4 regions of the Rhizobium indigoferae genome follow, and region 4 is predicted to be linked to each of the others. Evidence: predicted binding sites of a transcription regulator. Region 4 holds the regulator's gene; each other region holds the start of a gene.
What was found. The regulator LexA, encoded in region 4, represses DNA repair genes until DNA is damaged. The targets are predictions, from matches to a motif close to TGTTCNNNNTGTGTTCNG.
Positions count from the first base shown of each region.

Region 1 (3,578 bases), on a different replicon from region 4:
GAAGAGCATCCGTAAGACACAGTGGTTCTCGCTGAGGGACGCCGTGCGCGACGCCGCACAGCCGGGTCTGCGAACGCTCCTATCGCAGGTTGAGAACCTTGATCTATGAAGCTCAGTTTCGGCAGATCGCTATTAAAGGCCCTCAGAGCCCAAAAGAAGATCAGCAAGCGGATCGCAAAAGCTGTCGAAACGACCCGAAGCAGAACGAAACGTTCAACATCCCGTCCCGCGAAACCGACTTTGATCGAGACAACCGCGTTTGGAAGCAATCCGGGCCGCCTGGTGATGAAATCCTTCGTCCCGACGACGCGGCTGCCGAAGAACCCCGCTCTTGTCGTCTTGCTTCATGGCTGTCATCAGACTCCCGAAGGTCTGGATGCCGCGGCCGGCTTCTCCAAGCTCGCGAAAGAACGCGGTTTCGTTCTTCTTTATCCGCAGCAGAAGAGAGCAAACAATTCGCAAAATTGCTTCAACTGGTTTCGACCAAGCGCGGTGGCTCGAGACCGCGGCGAGGTGCGTTCAATCAAGCAGATGATCGAGCACATATGTGAGCGACATCGCATTGACCGTTCGAGGATCTTCGTCGCTGGGCTGTCGGCCGGCGGGGCGATGACGGGCGCCCTTGTCGCTAACTATCCCTCCTTGTTTGCCGGCGCCGCGATCATCGCCGGCATGCCATTCGGATCTGCCCGTGACGCGATGTCGGCCCTGCGCGCGATGAAGTCAGGTGCGATGCCGCCACTAGGCGGATGGGGACGACCCATCGCTGAGATTTCCCCGGAAGCCAAGGCATGGCCTGCGATAACCATCTGGCAGGGCATGGAAGACCGGGTAGTCAAGCCCGTCAATGCGCTCGCCTGTGTTGCTCAATGGCTCGAAGTCCAAGGCATCGCAGAAAACAGCGGCCGTTTGGAGGAGAAGCCATGGGGCAGGTTGCAGTCGTGGAAAGTCACAAACGAGTTGAAGGTGGCCCTCTATTCGGTGAGCAACATGGGCCACGGGCTTCCGATCAAGAAGCGCAAGAGCGTCACCGCGCTACGATCTGGAGACCCGTACGTGATTCCGGTAGAAATCTCAGCTCCAGCAGAGATGATGCGATTGTGGGGTTTGTCGAGGCTTCGAACATAATCAGCTGGCGGCATGTTCGGCCGCAGCTGGCAAATTCCCACCAGCGATGGGTCCTACGGAGGCGCCGTCCCGCGTGCAACGGAACGCCAGGCTTGCATTCGAGCAGCTGACACTGCTGGTGAAGGAGTCCGAAGGCGGCCGGGACCTGGAACGAAACATACGCGAGATGCTGAAGATCGCGATCGACGTCATCGTCCAATGCAAAGGCGTCGACGGTCGGTTTCGGGTGACTGAGATCTACTACCAGGCCGTCGCCGGAACCAGGATCGTCGATGCGATCACCACGCTGGCTAACGGCTTAAGTCCTCTGCACACCGCAACTCACGCCGAGGTGGTTCGCTGAGTTGCGGGTCTGACATGGACTCGTCATTTCGCCGTCGCGATCAATATGCTGCGGGGCGCAAATGTTCTGCCTTCGGCTTTCGGCCTCGACCAGCTGGTTATCACCAGGCGGCCGCTCATTTCAAATCGAGCGACTGCTTTAGTTCGTCGATCCTCTTGGACGCTTCCGCCTTGGTCAGATCCTCGGCATAAGCGTCTGCCTGGTGCGCTTGTTCGGACAAGGTCTTCAGGTAGGACCGCTGCGCGCCGGTCATCGGCTCGTCGCCGCTGACCCAATCGTCGGGATCCTTCTGTGTATTGGACGATGTCGTGGTTTTCGGATTATCACTCATAGCGGCCTCCTGAATGCGTTCTCTAAACGTTCCAAGCGGGGCCCCGGTTCCAGCCACATGTCGATCGCCGCATTGGACTCGATCGTTGCCCCTTCATTCGGGCGTAAAGGCCGCAGCCACTAAGCGGAGGAGCGAGTCCGCTCATTGTAAAAGCCCTTTGGTCTATGCCGAAAACGGTGGCCCATCGGTTTGTCCGAAGCAGCGCGCTGACCGGTACGCGAGCCAAGACCGGACGCTAGGAACGAGGATCTTCCCGCCGTTCGGATGTCGCGCCGAATTCTGAAATGGCAAACGAGATGATGCTGCGCAGGCGCGGCGTCATGCGGCGGTCGCGATGATAGACAAGTGACATCGGTCGTTCACGCAGCTGCCAGTCTGGGAAGAGTTGAACGAGCAGGCCCGCCTCGACATCCGTACTCAGGAGAATGGACGGCTGCATGATCACTCCCAGGCCAGCGCGTCCGGCCACGCGGACGGCTTGGCCGCTATTAACGGTGATCGACATTTGCGGAACGACTTCGACCCTATCGTCACCTTTCGCCAGCTTCCATGGCGATCGTGCCGCCGGGGCGAACCCGATGGCATCATGGTGGGCCAGATCCCTTGGATGGTCTGGATTGCCCCTTCGTGCAAGGTAATCCGGCGCCGCACAGATCATCATCCGGTAAGGGGCAAGACGGCGTGCGATCAGGCGGCTATCGGGCAGTTCGCCGATCCGGAAAGCAATATCGAACCCTTCGTCGACAACATCGACATTGCGATCCGTCAAGGTGATATCGAGCGTGACGTCCGGGGCAAGTTCGCGGTAGCGCTGCAATCTCGGCATCAAGACCTCTGCGCCAAACGTCGTCGGCGCCGTCATCTTCAGCTTGCCGCGAGGCTCTGTCTGCAATGCCTCGGCATCCTGATCCGCGATGGCCACGCGCTCCAGAATATCTCGGCACTGTTCGACATAGCTGGCGCCGAAATCGGTCAAGCTTTGACGGCGCGTGGTTCTGTTCAGAAGACGGGTTCCGAGCCGTTCCTCCAGCGCTGCCACATGCTGCCCAACCATTGCCGGCGACATCCCGAGCTTGCCGGAGGCGGCGCTCATCGAGCCCTCTTGCACCGTTGTCACGAACACCTGCATGGAACGAAATAGGCTCATTTGATAGCACCACTTTTAAATGATGATAGAATTACCGCAATTATCCATATTAGTCAGCGAAATTACAACTGCCGTGACGCTGTAACCAAGGAGCACGACATGGCGCAGAACAGATTCACGGGAAAAGCGATCCTCATTACGGGAGCGGGAACTGGCATGGGGCGGGCCGCCGCGCTTCGACTGGTCGAAGAGGGTGGCCAGGTCGCTCTCGTTGGACGCCGGCCCGAGCCCATCAGCCAATTGCGGTCGGAAATCGAGGCCGCCGGCGGCACAGCCATTGCGATTGTCTGCGATATCGCCGACAACGAGGCGGTTGCCAGGGCCGTCCAGACAACGATAGCCCGCTTCGGAAAGCTGGATGCCCTGTTTGCCAACGCCGGCGTGCTTGGCGAATTCAAGCCCTTGGCTGTCACGGAAGCAGACGAGTTCGACGCGCTGATCGCTACCAACCTGCGCGGCACCTTCTTCTCCATCAAGCAATGCCTGCCGTTTCTTGCCGATGGCGCGATCCTCATCAACGCCTCCTGGACGGCTGGTGGCGTGATGCCGGGCGCCGGAGCCTATGCCGGCACGAAGGGCGCCCTGCAGGCGATGATGCGCACGCTTGCGGTCGAGGAAGGGCCACGGAA
Region 1 is NZ_CP140637.1:1,343-4,920, reverse strand. It holds gene U5G49_RS26555 (NUDIX hydrolase) at 1-109, shown strand, start outside; gene U5G49_RS26550 (extracellular catalytic domain type 1 short-chain-length polyhydroxyalkanoate depolymerase) at 106-1,128, shown strand; partial or broken gene U5G49_RS26545 (hypothetical protein) at 1,211-1,471, shown strand; gene U5G49_RS26540 (DUF3072 domain-containing protein) at 1,587-1,802, opposite strand; gene U5G49_RS26535 (LysR family transcriptional regulator) at 2,038-2,949, opposite strand; gene U5G49_RS26530 (SDR family NAD(P)-dependent oxidoreductase) at 3,049-3,578, shown strand, end outside.
Region 1: a site for LexA is predicted at 1,819-1,836, ahead of U5G49_RS26540 (DUF3072 domain-containing protein). Genes of this name have one in related genera too.

Region 2 (3,578 bases), on a different replicon from region 4:
TCGTCGAACCGCCCTCGAGAGAGGCTATGCGGTCGCGTAGATCGGTAATTACCCTGTTGCGGGCAGCAGTTATCATTCACGCGTCCCTTGAAGGCCGTGTTGGAGTTTCGACTTCATGTCGTTCGAATGCAGATGTTCTCTATCTGTTCCGATGGGCTCGAAGAGTCAAGCAACCGAGAATAGGAATATTATCTCTCAACTTTAGGGAACCAAGAGATTCGCTTTGCGAATCATGGCCATGGGCCAATTGCGGCGATTTGGTCGAGCGGAAATAAATTTTGTCGGATTGGCAACTCACCCTCCGCCGGTTGGCATTTGGCAAATCCATCGGGTACGATGCTCGCAGTGTTCACGGGAATGGTCGCCGCGAATGTGCAATCTGTACCGCATGGAAGACAAGGATTGGGTTGCCAAGTGGGCTCAGGACGCCGAGAGCATGATCAATCTCATGCCGGCGTACCAAATGAACCCGGATCAGATGGGGCCGATCGTGCGCAATACGGCCGATGGAAGAAAGCAGCTGGTGCATGTGCGCTGGGGTCTGCCCTCCCCACTATTCGCTCTCAAGAAAGAAGCTGAAAAGAAGGCCGAAAAACTGCGCGCCAAGGGCAAGGAGGTCGACTTCGATGCCTTGCTGCGTGAGCAGGTGGATGGCGGCACCACGAATGTTCGTACTCTCAATTTTCCGCACTGGAAGCGTTGGTTTGGTGTCGAGCATCGCTGCCTTGTCCCTGTGACCAGCTTCGCGGAGCCCGATCCAGCCAGCAAGGAAGAGGGCGGCAGGACCCCAAACGCCTGGTTCGCGCTCGATGAAAGCAAGCCCCTGATGTTCTTTGCAGGCATCCATGTCCCACAATGGACGAGCGTGCGGAAGGTCAAGGACGGACTGACAACCGATGACCTCTACGGTTTCCTGACCACCGATCCGAATAACCTGGTGAAGCCAATTCATGAGAAGGCCATGCCGGTCCTCCTGCTGACAAAGGAAGAGACCGATGTTTGGATGCGCGCGCCATGGGACGAGGCCAAGGCGCTTGGCCGTCCGCTCCCCGACGATGCGCTGATCATAGCATCCAGGGAGCCTTACGGCTCAACGATCGTAACAAAGGCCGGAGACCCGGTCGCCCAGCCGAGCCTTTTCTGAGCCTGGACCGGTCAAAAGCAGCTCGATCCACACCGGTGCATGATCACTTGTGTGGTCCCAGCCTCTGACCGACTTGTCGACCTTGGCCTGCTTGAGATCGTCAGCAAGTGCGGGGCTTAGCAGGAAGTGATCGATCCGCAGCCCTGCGTCGCGGGCAAAGGCATTTCGGAAATATTTCCAGAATGTGTAGATCCGCTCATCGGGATGAAGGTGCCGCACCGCGTCCGTCCAGCCCTGCTCAACGAGCGCGGCGTAGGCCGCTTTCACCTCCGGTCGGAACGGCGCATCGTCCCGCCACCGTTCAGGTTTGTAGACGTCGAGGTCAATCGGCATGACATTGAAGTCGCCGACGAGCGCGACGGGAATGTCTAGCTCGAGCAGTTCGGCCGCATAGTGATGCAGCCGTTCGAACCAGCGCAGCTTATAGTCGAACTTCGGACCGGGAGCAGGATTGCCATTGGGCAGATAGAGGCAACCGATGATCACTCCATCGATGGCCGCCTCGATGTAGCGGCTATGCGTGTCATCCGGATCGCCGAGCAGGCCACGCCGCGTTTCGAGCGGATCCTGTCCACGCACTAGAATGGCTACTCCATTCCAAGATTTCTGGCCATGCCAGATCGCTCCGTAGCCGGCGCGCTCAAGTTCTCGACGCGGAAACTTGTTGTCTGGGGCTTTCAATTCCTGCAGGCACACGACATCTGGCTGCGCCTCATCGAGCCATCGCAGCAGCACGTCAAGGCGGCCGTTGATACCGTTGACATTGTATGTGGCGAGTTTCACCGACGGTCAGCGCTTGCGATCATTGGACTGTTCTCCTGCTGTTATTGTCACAGGATCAGAACGCCTTGGCGGGCCAGTAGTTTCACCGCATTCAGGACCCGGTAACTCCGATTGTTGATATCGCGGCGAAGGCTGCTATGTTCTCTCTTTGTTTCGGTGTAAAACCTTCAAAAGGAGGCGCCGAACCCGCAGCCCTTCTCGTTGAAGCCGCCATGAACGACTTGAGCAACATCCCGGTCCGGAAAATCGTCCACATCGACATGGACGCATTTTACGCGTCGGTCGAACAGCGCGACAATCCGGAACTCCGCGGCAAGCCGCTCGCCGTCGGCGGATCGGCCGCACGCGGCGTGGTGGCTGCAGCAAGCTATGAGGCGCGGGCCTTTGGTGTCCATTCGGCTATGCCGTCGGTCACCGCAAAACGGAAATGCCCGGACCTGATTTTCGTGCCGCCGCGCTTCGACGTCTATAAGGCGGTTTCCCAGCAAATCCGCGAAATCTTCGCCGAATACACGCCGCTGATCGAGCCGCTATCCCTCGACGAGGCCTATCTCGATGTGACGGAAAACCTGAAAGGCATGGAGATCGCCACCGAGATTGCGAAGGAAATCCGGGCCAAGATCAAGCAGGTCACCGGGCTCAACGCCTCAGCCGGCATTTCCTACAACAAGTTTCTCGCCAAAATGGCCAGTGACCTGAACAAGCCCAACGGCCAGGCCGTCATTACGCCGAAGAATGGGCCAGGCTTTGTCGAAACCCTGCCCGTCAAGAAATTCCATGGTGTCGGGCCAGCGACGGCCGAGCGCATGCGTAAATTCGGCATCGAAACCGGGCTCGATCTGAAATCGAAGTCGCTCATCTTCCTGCAGGAGCATTTCGGAAAGTCCGGTCCTTATTTCTATGGCATTGCCCGCGGCATTGACGAGCGGCAAGTCAAACCCGACCGGATCCGCAAATCAGTGGGAGCAGAAGACACATTCGTCGAGGATATCGATGATCTCGAACGCGCGACGGCCGAGCTGAAGCCACTTGCCAAGAAGGTGTGGGGCTACTGCGAGGCGCAGGGCATCAGCGGCAAGACCGTAACCGTGAAAATCAAATACTCTGACTTCACCCAGGCGACCCGCAGTCGGACCAGCATTATTCCTTGTTCGGGACACATGGACGTGCTCGACGCCGCATCCGAACTTCTGGCGAGCGTTTACCCATTCAAGCGATCCGTGCGTCTTTTGGGCGTGACGCTATCATCCCTGACAAACGATCGAAGCGACGATGCGCAAAGTCGGCAGCAACTCGATCTTAATTTGTGACCATGAAGGTCCGAAACGACAGACAGAGTCCAGAACATGCGTAGTTCCCGCATTCGCGTCATCGATCTCGAAACCGCAGGCAACGGGCCGAACGACGTATGTGAAATCGGCTGGCAGGACGTCGTCCTTGGACTGGATGAGCGGTGGCGCCTGGGTGATGAACGAGGCGCGTTGCTGATCAATCCCGGCCGTCCGATCTCGCCTGAGACGATGGCAATCCACCACATCATGGACGTCCAGGTCGCATCGGCACCCTATTGGAAGGATGTTGCGTTAAGCGTTCTTCGTCCTGACGAAGGCGTGGCTGCCTTGGCTGCGCATCGAGCGGCCTTTGAACAGCG
Region 2 is NZ_CP140637.1:1,227,741-1,231,318, forward strand. It holds gene U5G49_RS32455 (ImuA family protein) at 1-76, opposite strand, end outside; gene U5G49_RS32460 (SOS response-associated peptidase family protein) at 371-1,144, shown strand; gene xth (exodeoxyribonuclease III) at 1,091-1,927, opposite strand; gene dinB (DNA polymerase IV) at 2,140-3,237, shown strand; gene U5G49_RS32475 (exonuclease domain-containing protein) at 3,274-3,578, shown strand, end outside.
Region 2: a site for LexA is predicted at 2,066-2,083, ahead of dinB (DNA polymerase IV). Genes of this name have one in related genera too.

Region 3 (3,578 bases), 1.5 Mb from region 4:
GCTTTCCTGTCATGGGTCGAGGCGAAACCATTCGTCGCGGCATCAGTGACGATCCGCCCATTTGCCGACGGTGAAAATCGCGCTAGAGTATTAGCTATCGCAGAGTCTCCCCGGAGGAACTGGGAGATGTTGCGCTCATTTCTGTCGAAAATCGTGGAGGAGCGTCGATGGCAACTGAAAGATGGAACAGCCCGGTCAAGGTTGGTTTCGAAAATGCCGATGCGCGAACGGTCAATGGTCCGTTCGATGCGCTGAAGTGCCTGGCGGATCTCTGGCCGAGTGTGCGCGGGCTTCGTTATATCAAGGCCCGCAGCACCTGCCGGGCAGCGCTCGACGGGCGCAAGAGCGTGGAAGAGGCGAGAGCCGAGTTTCTGGCGGCAGCCGAAGAGGCGAAGCTGAAGCTTCATTGAACTGGCGCATAATCCTTTCCGAAAATCGATTCCGATTTTCGGGGTTATGCGCTGCACTTCGGTCAGGATTTCCAGGCCGCATCAGGTCGTTCGTAAACGGAACGTGCCGGAACAGGGCAATGCTTTAATTTTACTTAACCCTGCATCGAACTCGCGCCGGGTTTTGTTGCAACAGGTGTTGCGCCCGGTACGGGGGTCTTCATAGAAGATGGCCAGCCTTCATGATGATGGTTAGAGGCTCGTCACCTCTGCGAAAACGCAGGCGAGCCTCGTCCGAGCAAAGCGGATGTTTCAGCAGTCCGCGCCGCCCTCATTCTCCACTTCGACATAACCGACACCAATGATCGTGCCATCCGCCGCGCGGATGAAGGACGGCAAATACTGAGGATCTGCCGGCGTGCAGGCGACGGTCCCGGTATATTCGTTGAGGGCTATCTCGTCCTTCGGCAAAGCGGAATAATTCGTGCCGGTTTCCAGCGAGGCATGGGCGGAGCCGGCAAAGACACCGCCTGTTATCAAGGTCATTGCAGAGATGCGAAGAAGCGACTGCATGGGGGTCTCCAGCGTTTAGGTCCGGCCTTTCAACACGTGGGAGGGTGTTTTGGTTCCCTTCATGCATCGCAAAGACATGAGCGCGCGAACCGGCGCGGCATCCCATTCTCAAGACTTCAGCGTCGCAGCAGGCGACCACGCACATAGCCTCGCCCGACGACGCCCTCGGCGATCTCGATCGCCCGCTCGACATCGCCCCGCCGGCGCACGAAACCCTCCAGGATGAGATAGGAGCCCGATATGCTGACGGTGATTTCGCCGGCTTCGAAATCGGCGGCCGCATGAAGGGCGCTTTCCACCGAGGCGCGCGTCGCGGCATCGCTGTGGCCCTGCCGGCCGGGCTCGTCATGCCCCGTGAATGCTGGAAAGCCGAGCACCGTGAACGTTTCCTGATGTTGGTTGATGTCTGTTAACGCCGCAGGTGCGCATTTCGTTGCGTCCCGCGGAAAAGAAGAGCCTGCTCGACAGCGATACCTGCGCGGTGGCATGGGCTACCCTTGGCGAAAGGTGCGGCGGCTTCCATATCTGGCTGCAGTCGAAAGAGGGATGATGACGATGAAAGCGCTTCTGCCTGCCTTGTTTGCCGGGGCATTGCTTGCCGGCTGCTCTTCGGCCGATACGCCGGCGCTGGACCCCATTCCCGGCAGCATTACCTATGGCGGCCAGCCGCGAACGAAGCTCACCAAGTCGCCGGTCGGCAGCGCCGTCTACAACCAGTTCTACAACGGGACGGGACAGCGCGTGGAGGAAACCTATATCCTTCAGCCCGACCGCAGCCTGAAGCTGGTGCGGCGCGTAGTCGGTCCGGATTTCCCCGACTGAGCTGTTGCTCGCGCGCCAGATCGCTTGACAGGGACGGCAATCGCGAACATTCAAGGAACATCTAATCATTCCCCAGTGATTCTGCGGGAGCCCGACCGGACGGCTGGATGTATCTCGAAAAGCTCAATCCGCAGCAGCGCATGGCCGTCGAGCACGGCACGCTCATCGACGGCAGCCATATTGCCGGGCCGCTGCTGGTCATTGCCGGCGCCGGCTCGGGCAAGACGAATACCTTGGCGCATCGGGTCGCTCATCTGATCGTCAAGGGCGCCGATCCCCGCCGCATCCTGCTGATGACCTTCTCGCGCCGGGCAGCCGCCGAGATGGCGCGGCGCGTCGAGCGCATCTGCCGCGATGTGCTTGGTGCGAATGCCGGCGTCATGGCGGATGCGCTTTCCTGGTCCGGCACCTTCCATGGCATCGGCGCGCGGCTGTTGCGCGATTATGCCCAGCAGATCGGCCTCGACCCGGATTTCACCATCCACGACCGCGAAGACAGCGCCGATCTGATGAACCTGATCCGGCACGACCTCGGTTTCTCAAAGACGGAAAGCCGTTTTCCCACAAAGGGCACCTGCCTTGCCATCTATTCCCGGGCGGTGAATTCGGAGACCGCGCTCGACCTCGTGCTGCGCGACGTCTTTCCCTGGTGCGCGGCGTGGGAAAAACAGTTGCGCGAACTTTTCGCCAGCTATGTCGAGGCCAAGCAGAGCCAGAACGTGCTCGACTACGACGATCTGCTGCTCTACTGGGCGCAGATGGTCGGCGAGGCTGTCATTGCCGAGGATATCGGCAGCCGCTTCGACCATGTGCTCGTTGATGAATATCAGGACACCAACCGGCTGCAGGCCTCGATCCTGCTGGCGCTGAAGCCCGGCGGCCAGGGGCTAACCGTCGTCGGTGACGATGCGCAGTCGATCTATTCCTTCCGCGCCGCGACGGTGCGCAATATCCTCGATTTTCCGGCCGCCTTCAGCCCGGCCGCCAATATCGTCACGCTCGACCGCAACTACCGCTCGACGCAGCCGATCCTCGCCGCCGCCAACGCCGTCATCGATCTCGCCTCGGAGCGCTTCACCAAGAATCTCTGGACCGAGCGGCAATCATCCGAGAGGCCGCGCCTCGTCACGGTGCGCGACGAGGCCGAGCAGGCGCGCTACGTCGCCGACATGGTGCTCGACAACCGCGAGGAAGGCCTCACGCTCAAGCAGCAGGCCGTGCTCTTCCGCGCCTCGCACCACAGCGGGCCGCTGGAGGTCGAGTTGACTCGGCGCAACATTCCCTTCGTCAAATTCGGCGGGCTGAAGTTTCTCGACAGCGCGCATGTGAAGGACATGCTGGCCGCCCTTCGCTTCGCGCAGAACCCGCGCGACCGTGTGGCGGGCTTCCGGCTGATGCAGATCCTGCCGGGCGTCGGGCCGTCGACGGCGCAGAAGACGCTCGACCTGATGGCCGAGGATGCCAGCCCGATTACTGCTCTTGGCGCCATGCCGGCGCCGCCGCGTTCCGGCGAAGACTGGACAATGTTCGTCTCGATGCTGCAGGAGCTGAAGACCGGCAAGGCCGGCTGGCCGGCGGAAATCGGCCTGGCGCGGCAATGGTACGCGCCGCATCTGGAACGGCTGCACGAGGACGCAGCGACGCGGCAGGCCGACCTGCTGCAGCTAGAGCAGATCGCCGGCGGTTATGCCTCGCGCGAGCGCTTTCTCACCGAGCTCACGCTTGATCCGCCGGATGCGACCAGCGACCAGGCGGGCGTGCCGCATCTCGACGAAGACTATCTCATCCTGTCGA
Region 3 is NZ_CP140635.1:237,986-241,563, reverse strand. It holds gene U5G49_RS01235 (DUF982 domain-containing protein) at 168-410, shown strand; gene U5G49_RS01230 (hypothetical protein) at 702-962, opposite strand; gene U5G49_RS01225 (BON domain-containing protein) at 1,079-1,339, opposite strand; gene U5G49_RS01220 (PQQ-binding-like beta-propeller repeat protein) at 1,518-1,784, shown strand; gene U5G49_RS01215 (ATP-dependent helicase) at 1,892-3,578, shown strand, end outside.
Region 3: a site for LexA is predicted at 1,827-1,844, ahead of U5G49_RS01215 (ATP-dependent helicase). Genes of this name have one in related genera too.

Region 4 (3,578 bases):
CAAAGGAAGGCCGGGATCTGCAGGACGTCGACGACCTTTGCCACCTCCGCACATTGCTCGGCGGTATGAACGTCGGTCAGGACAGGAAAGCCGAATTCCTTCTTGAGGTCAGCAAAGACCTCCATGCCCTTTTCGATCCCGATGCCGCGTTCAGCCGAAAGAGAGGTGCGGTTCGCCTTGTCGAAAGAGCTCTTGTAAACGAGGCCGATGCCGAGCTTTGCGCAAAGCTCTTTCAGCGTACCGGCAACCATGAAGGCGTGGTCGCGGCTCTCCATCTGGCAGGGACCGGCAATCAGCGACAGGCGGCCGGTATTGGAAAAGGTGACCTGGCCTTGGCCTTCGCCGATCTTGACTTCGGAATTCGTCTCAGTGCTCATCGTGTCTCCTCGAAGGCGAAGAGCGTGCCCTGCCCGGGCGCGGGCTTCACCAGAATGCGATTGTTCTTGCGCGTGTATGTCACCCCGTTAGCAGCCAAATGCGCTTCTGTCACGGCAAGATCGGCGACAATGAAGAGGATTGCCCGGCCACGCAGGCCGCGATCGGCGGATGAGCCGGCGATCTCGAAATAGGCTTCCAGCCCTTCCGGCGTCATCAGGCTGATTTTCGCGTTCGACGCAGCAATATTAACGCCAAAACCGGTTTTCTCGACTGCCGCCTGCGCCACGGCAAGGCCGACGAAGGCTCCGAATGCGGCAGCATCAGGCGCGCAGAGCGCGATCTCGGCAATGCCGGTGACGCCATTGGCATGCGTCTCCAGCGCGCCGCGGTCGGCCGGCAGCGGATTGACGCGCTCGACGCTGAAAAGGAACAGATCGGGCGCTCGCAGGTCGCCGGCAAAAGCCAGCTTGAAGCCGGCGATGCTCTCAGAACCGTCCGGCATCCTCATCGGCCGGGTGAACTGCAGCATCTCGCCGGCGCTCGATCCGTTGCCGACGAAGTTCTGATGATCGACGCCGGCATCCTTACTGCCGAAAGCAAGCCCCGAAAGCCCCTCCTCGCCGCAGCGGAAGCGGAAGGCCCGGTTGCGGGCCGTGAAAACATTGCCTTGCCGCGCTGAGGCCTCGCTCTCCTCGACACTCGCAATCCCGAGCGGCTCCAGATAGGTCTTGTCGGCAAAAAAGACGCAGGCGTTTTCCGTTCCGAAGGGATGGCGTGCATCGGCGGCAACGGTGAAGCCGAGCTTGCCAAGCCTCTCGCGCGCCAGATCGATATTGACGACGGGCAGCACCACATGATCCAGCGGGTGCGGCTTGGCGGAACGCTCGTTCATGATATCCTCTCCTGGAAACGGCAAGAGATGTGCGATGGCGCGCCCCTCAATGCAAGACATGTGTCCCAATCCGGCGAATGAAAATAAAAATCTCAACGAGTTGGCGCCAAGTTTTACGGAAATTTAGCTACTTGCGGAACACATATGGAACATATAGTGTCTGTTCTGGATTTGTTTCAATCACGAGGTCACAACGTCGATGCTCACGCGCAAACAACAGGAGCTTCTCCTTTTCATTCATGAGCGCATGAAGGAATCCGGCGTTCCGCCATCTTTCGACGAAATGAAGGATGCCCTGGACCTCGCTTCCAAGTCCGGGATTCACCGGCTGATTACGGCGCTCGAGGAACGTGGCTTCATTCGCCGCCTACCGAACCGCGCCCGCGCGCTAGAGGTTATCAAGCTTCCGGAGGCCTACAGCCCCAGCATTCAGCCCCGGCGCGGCTTTTCGCCCAGCGTCATCGAGGGCAGCCTTGGCAAGCCGCAGCCGGTCGCCACTCCTGCTCCCGCAAAACCCGTCGCCGACAACGGCAACTCGGTCTCCGTGCCGGTCATGGGCCGTATCGCCGCCGGTGTTCCGATCTCGGCGATCCAGAACAACACCCACGACATCGTCGTTCCGGCCGACATGCTCGGTTCCGGTGAACATTATGCGCTCGAGGTCAAGGGCGATTCGATGATCGACGCCGGCATCTTCGACGGCGACACCGTGATTATTCGCAACGGCAGCACCGCAAGTCCTGGTGACATCGTCGTTGCTCTCGTCGACGACGAAGAAGCGACACTCAAACGCTTCCGCCGCAAAGGCGCCTCGATCGCGCTGGAGGCGGCCAACCCGGCTTACGAGACCCGGATTTTCGGGCCGGACCGCGTCAAGGTTCAGGGCAAGCTCGTCGGCCTCATTCGCCGCTATCACTGACATCAGGCATTCTGGATTCGGCAAAACTGTTGCTGCGCCAGTCATAGGCGCGATGCAGCATCCATGGCCGCGACAATGCATCGAATGCGGTTGCGACCTCCAGGCCGGCGTCGGCGAACCGCAACTCGACGGAACCGGTCCTGCGCAGCGTTTCGCCGGTGAAGAGCGTCGCCCCTGAGCGGCAGCTGTTGAAGCGCAGGCGGACCGACGTCACGACGATATCGGCCGCGTCGCATGCCGGACCGAGATAGGCGGCATTGTCGATGACAGCAACCACGTGACCATTGCCAAGCCTTGATATGCACCAGGCCTTCTTGACGCAGGAAAAGCGGTTTGCTTCACCACCAGCTGCAGCCGCCCGCATCGCCGACCTTGCTTCGTTCTGCTGATCGCGGGAAAGCCTGACGCGGCGGTCTTCTCCCTCCGGCGGGATAGCAGGACCATCCAGATCTTCGGCGGGTGATGCGTCGGCAGGACCAGCGCTCTCTGCCTGGTCGAAGATGAAATCCGGCGGTCTTTCACGGTTGGAAGCCATGGCCCCCGCCTCGACGATTGCGACGAGACCACCATCCTCCGAAATCGCCAGATCCGGCGGCCGGGGAACCGGCAGAAGCAAGAGGACGAGCGTCGAGATCGCGATGATCGACGTGCCGATATGGCGCAGCCGGGTGCGGAGCAGCGTCAGCAGCAGAAAGCCTGCGACGGCTATCGCGAAATACCAAGCGGGCAAGCGGCCGATGCCGATGTCGCCACCCCAGCCGGACACCGTCTTTGCGATCGCGATCACCAGATCGAGGCCGAATCCGACGACCTTCCAAGGCAAAACATCCAGACCGAAAGGCATGAGCAGCATCGCCAGCAACCCGGCCGGCATGATGATGAAGGAGATGATCGGCATCGTCGCGAGGTTTGCCGGCAGGCCATAGGCAGTCAGGCGATGAAAATGCTCGATCGAAAACAGCGCGGTGGAAAAGCCGCCGATCAGCGAGGTCAGGAAGACGCCGCCGAAGAAACCCGCAACCGTAACGACGGGCCGAAACACCGGCAGCTTCAGGAAAGCGTTTTCGCGGACGCGCCGGTCCTTCCACAGCTGGTAGCCAGATACCAACGCCAATGTCGCAGCAAAGGACATCTGGAAGCTCGGACCCAAGACCTCGGACGGTGAAATGGCGAGAATGACGAGCGCCGAGAGAGCGACATTGCGCAGGCTGATCGACGGCCGGTCGAAGAAGACGGCAATCAACATGATCGCCATCATGATGAAGGCGCGTTCGGCCGAGACGGCAAAGCCGGAGATCAGGAAATAGGCCGTGACGGCGATGAGCGCGCCGGCAGCGGCGATCTTCTTGGTCGGATAGGCTTGGGCGACACCGGGAAAGAGGCTGAGCA
Region 4 is NZ_CP140635.1:1,756,116-1,759,693, reverse strand. It holds gene kdsA (3-deoxy-8-phosphooctulonate synthase) at 1-377, opposite strand, end outside; gene U5G49_RS09050 (VOC family protein) at 374-1,270, opposite strand; gene lexA (transcriptional repressor LexA) at 1,470-2,189, shown strand; partial or broken gene U5G49_RS09040 (ComEC/Rec2 family competence protein) at 2,170-3,578, opposite strand, start outside.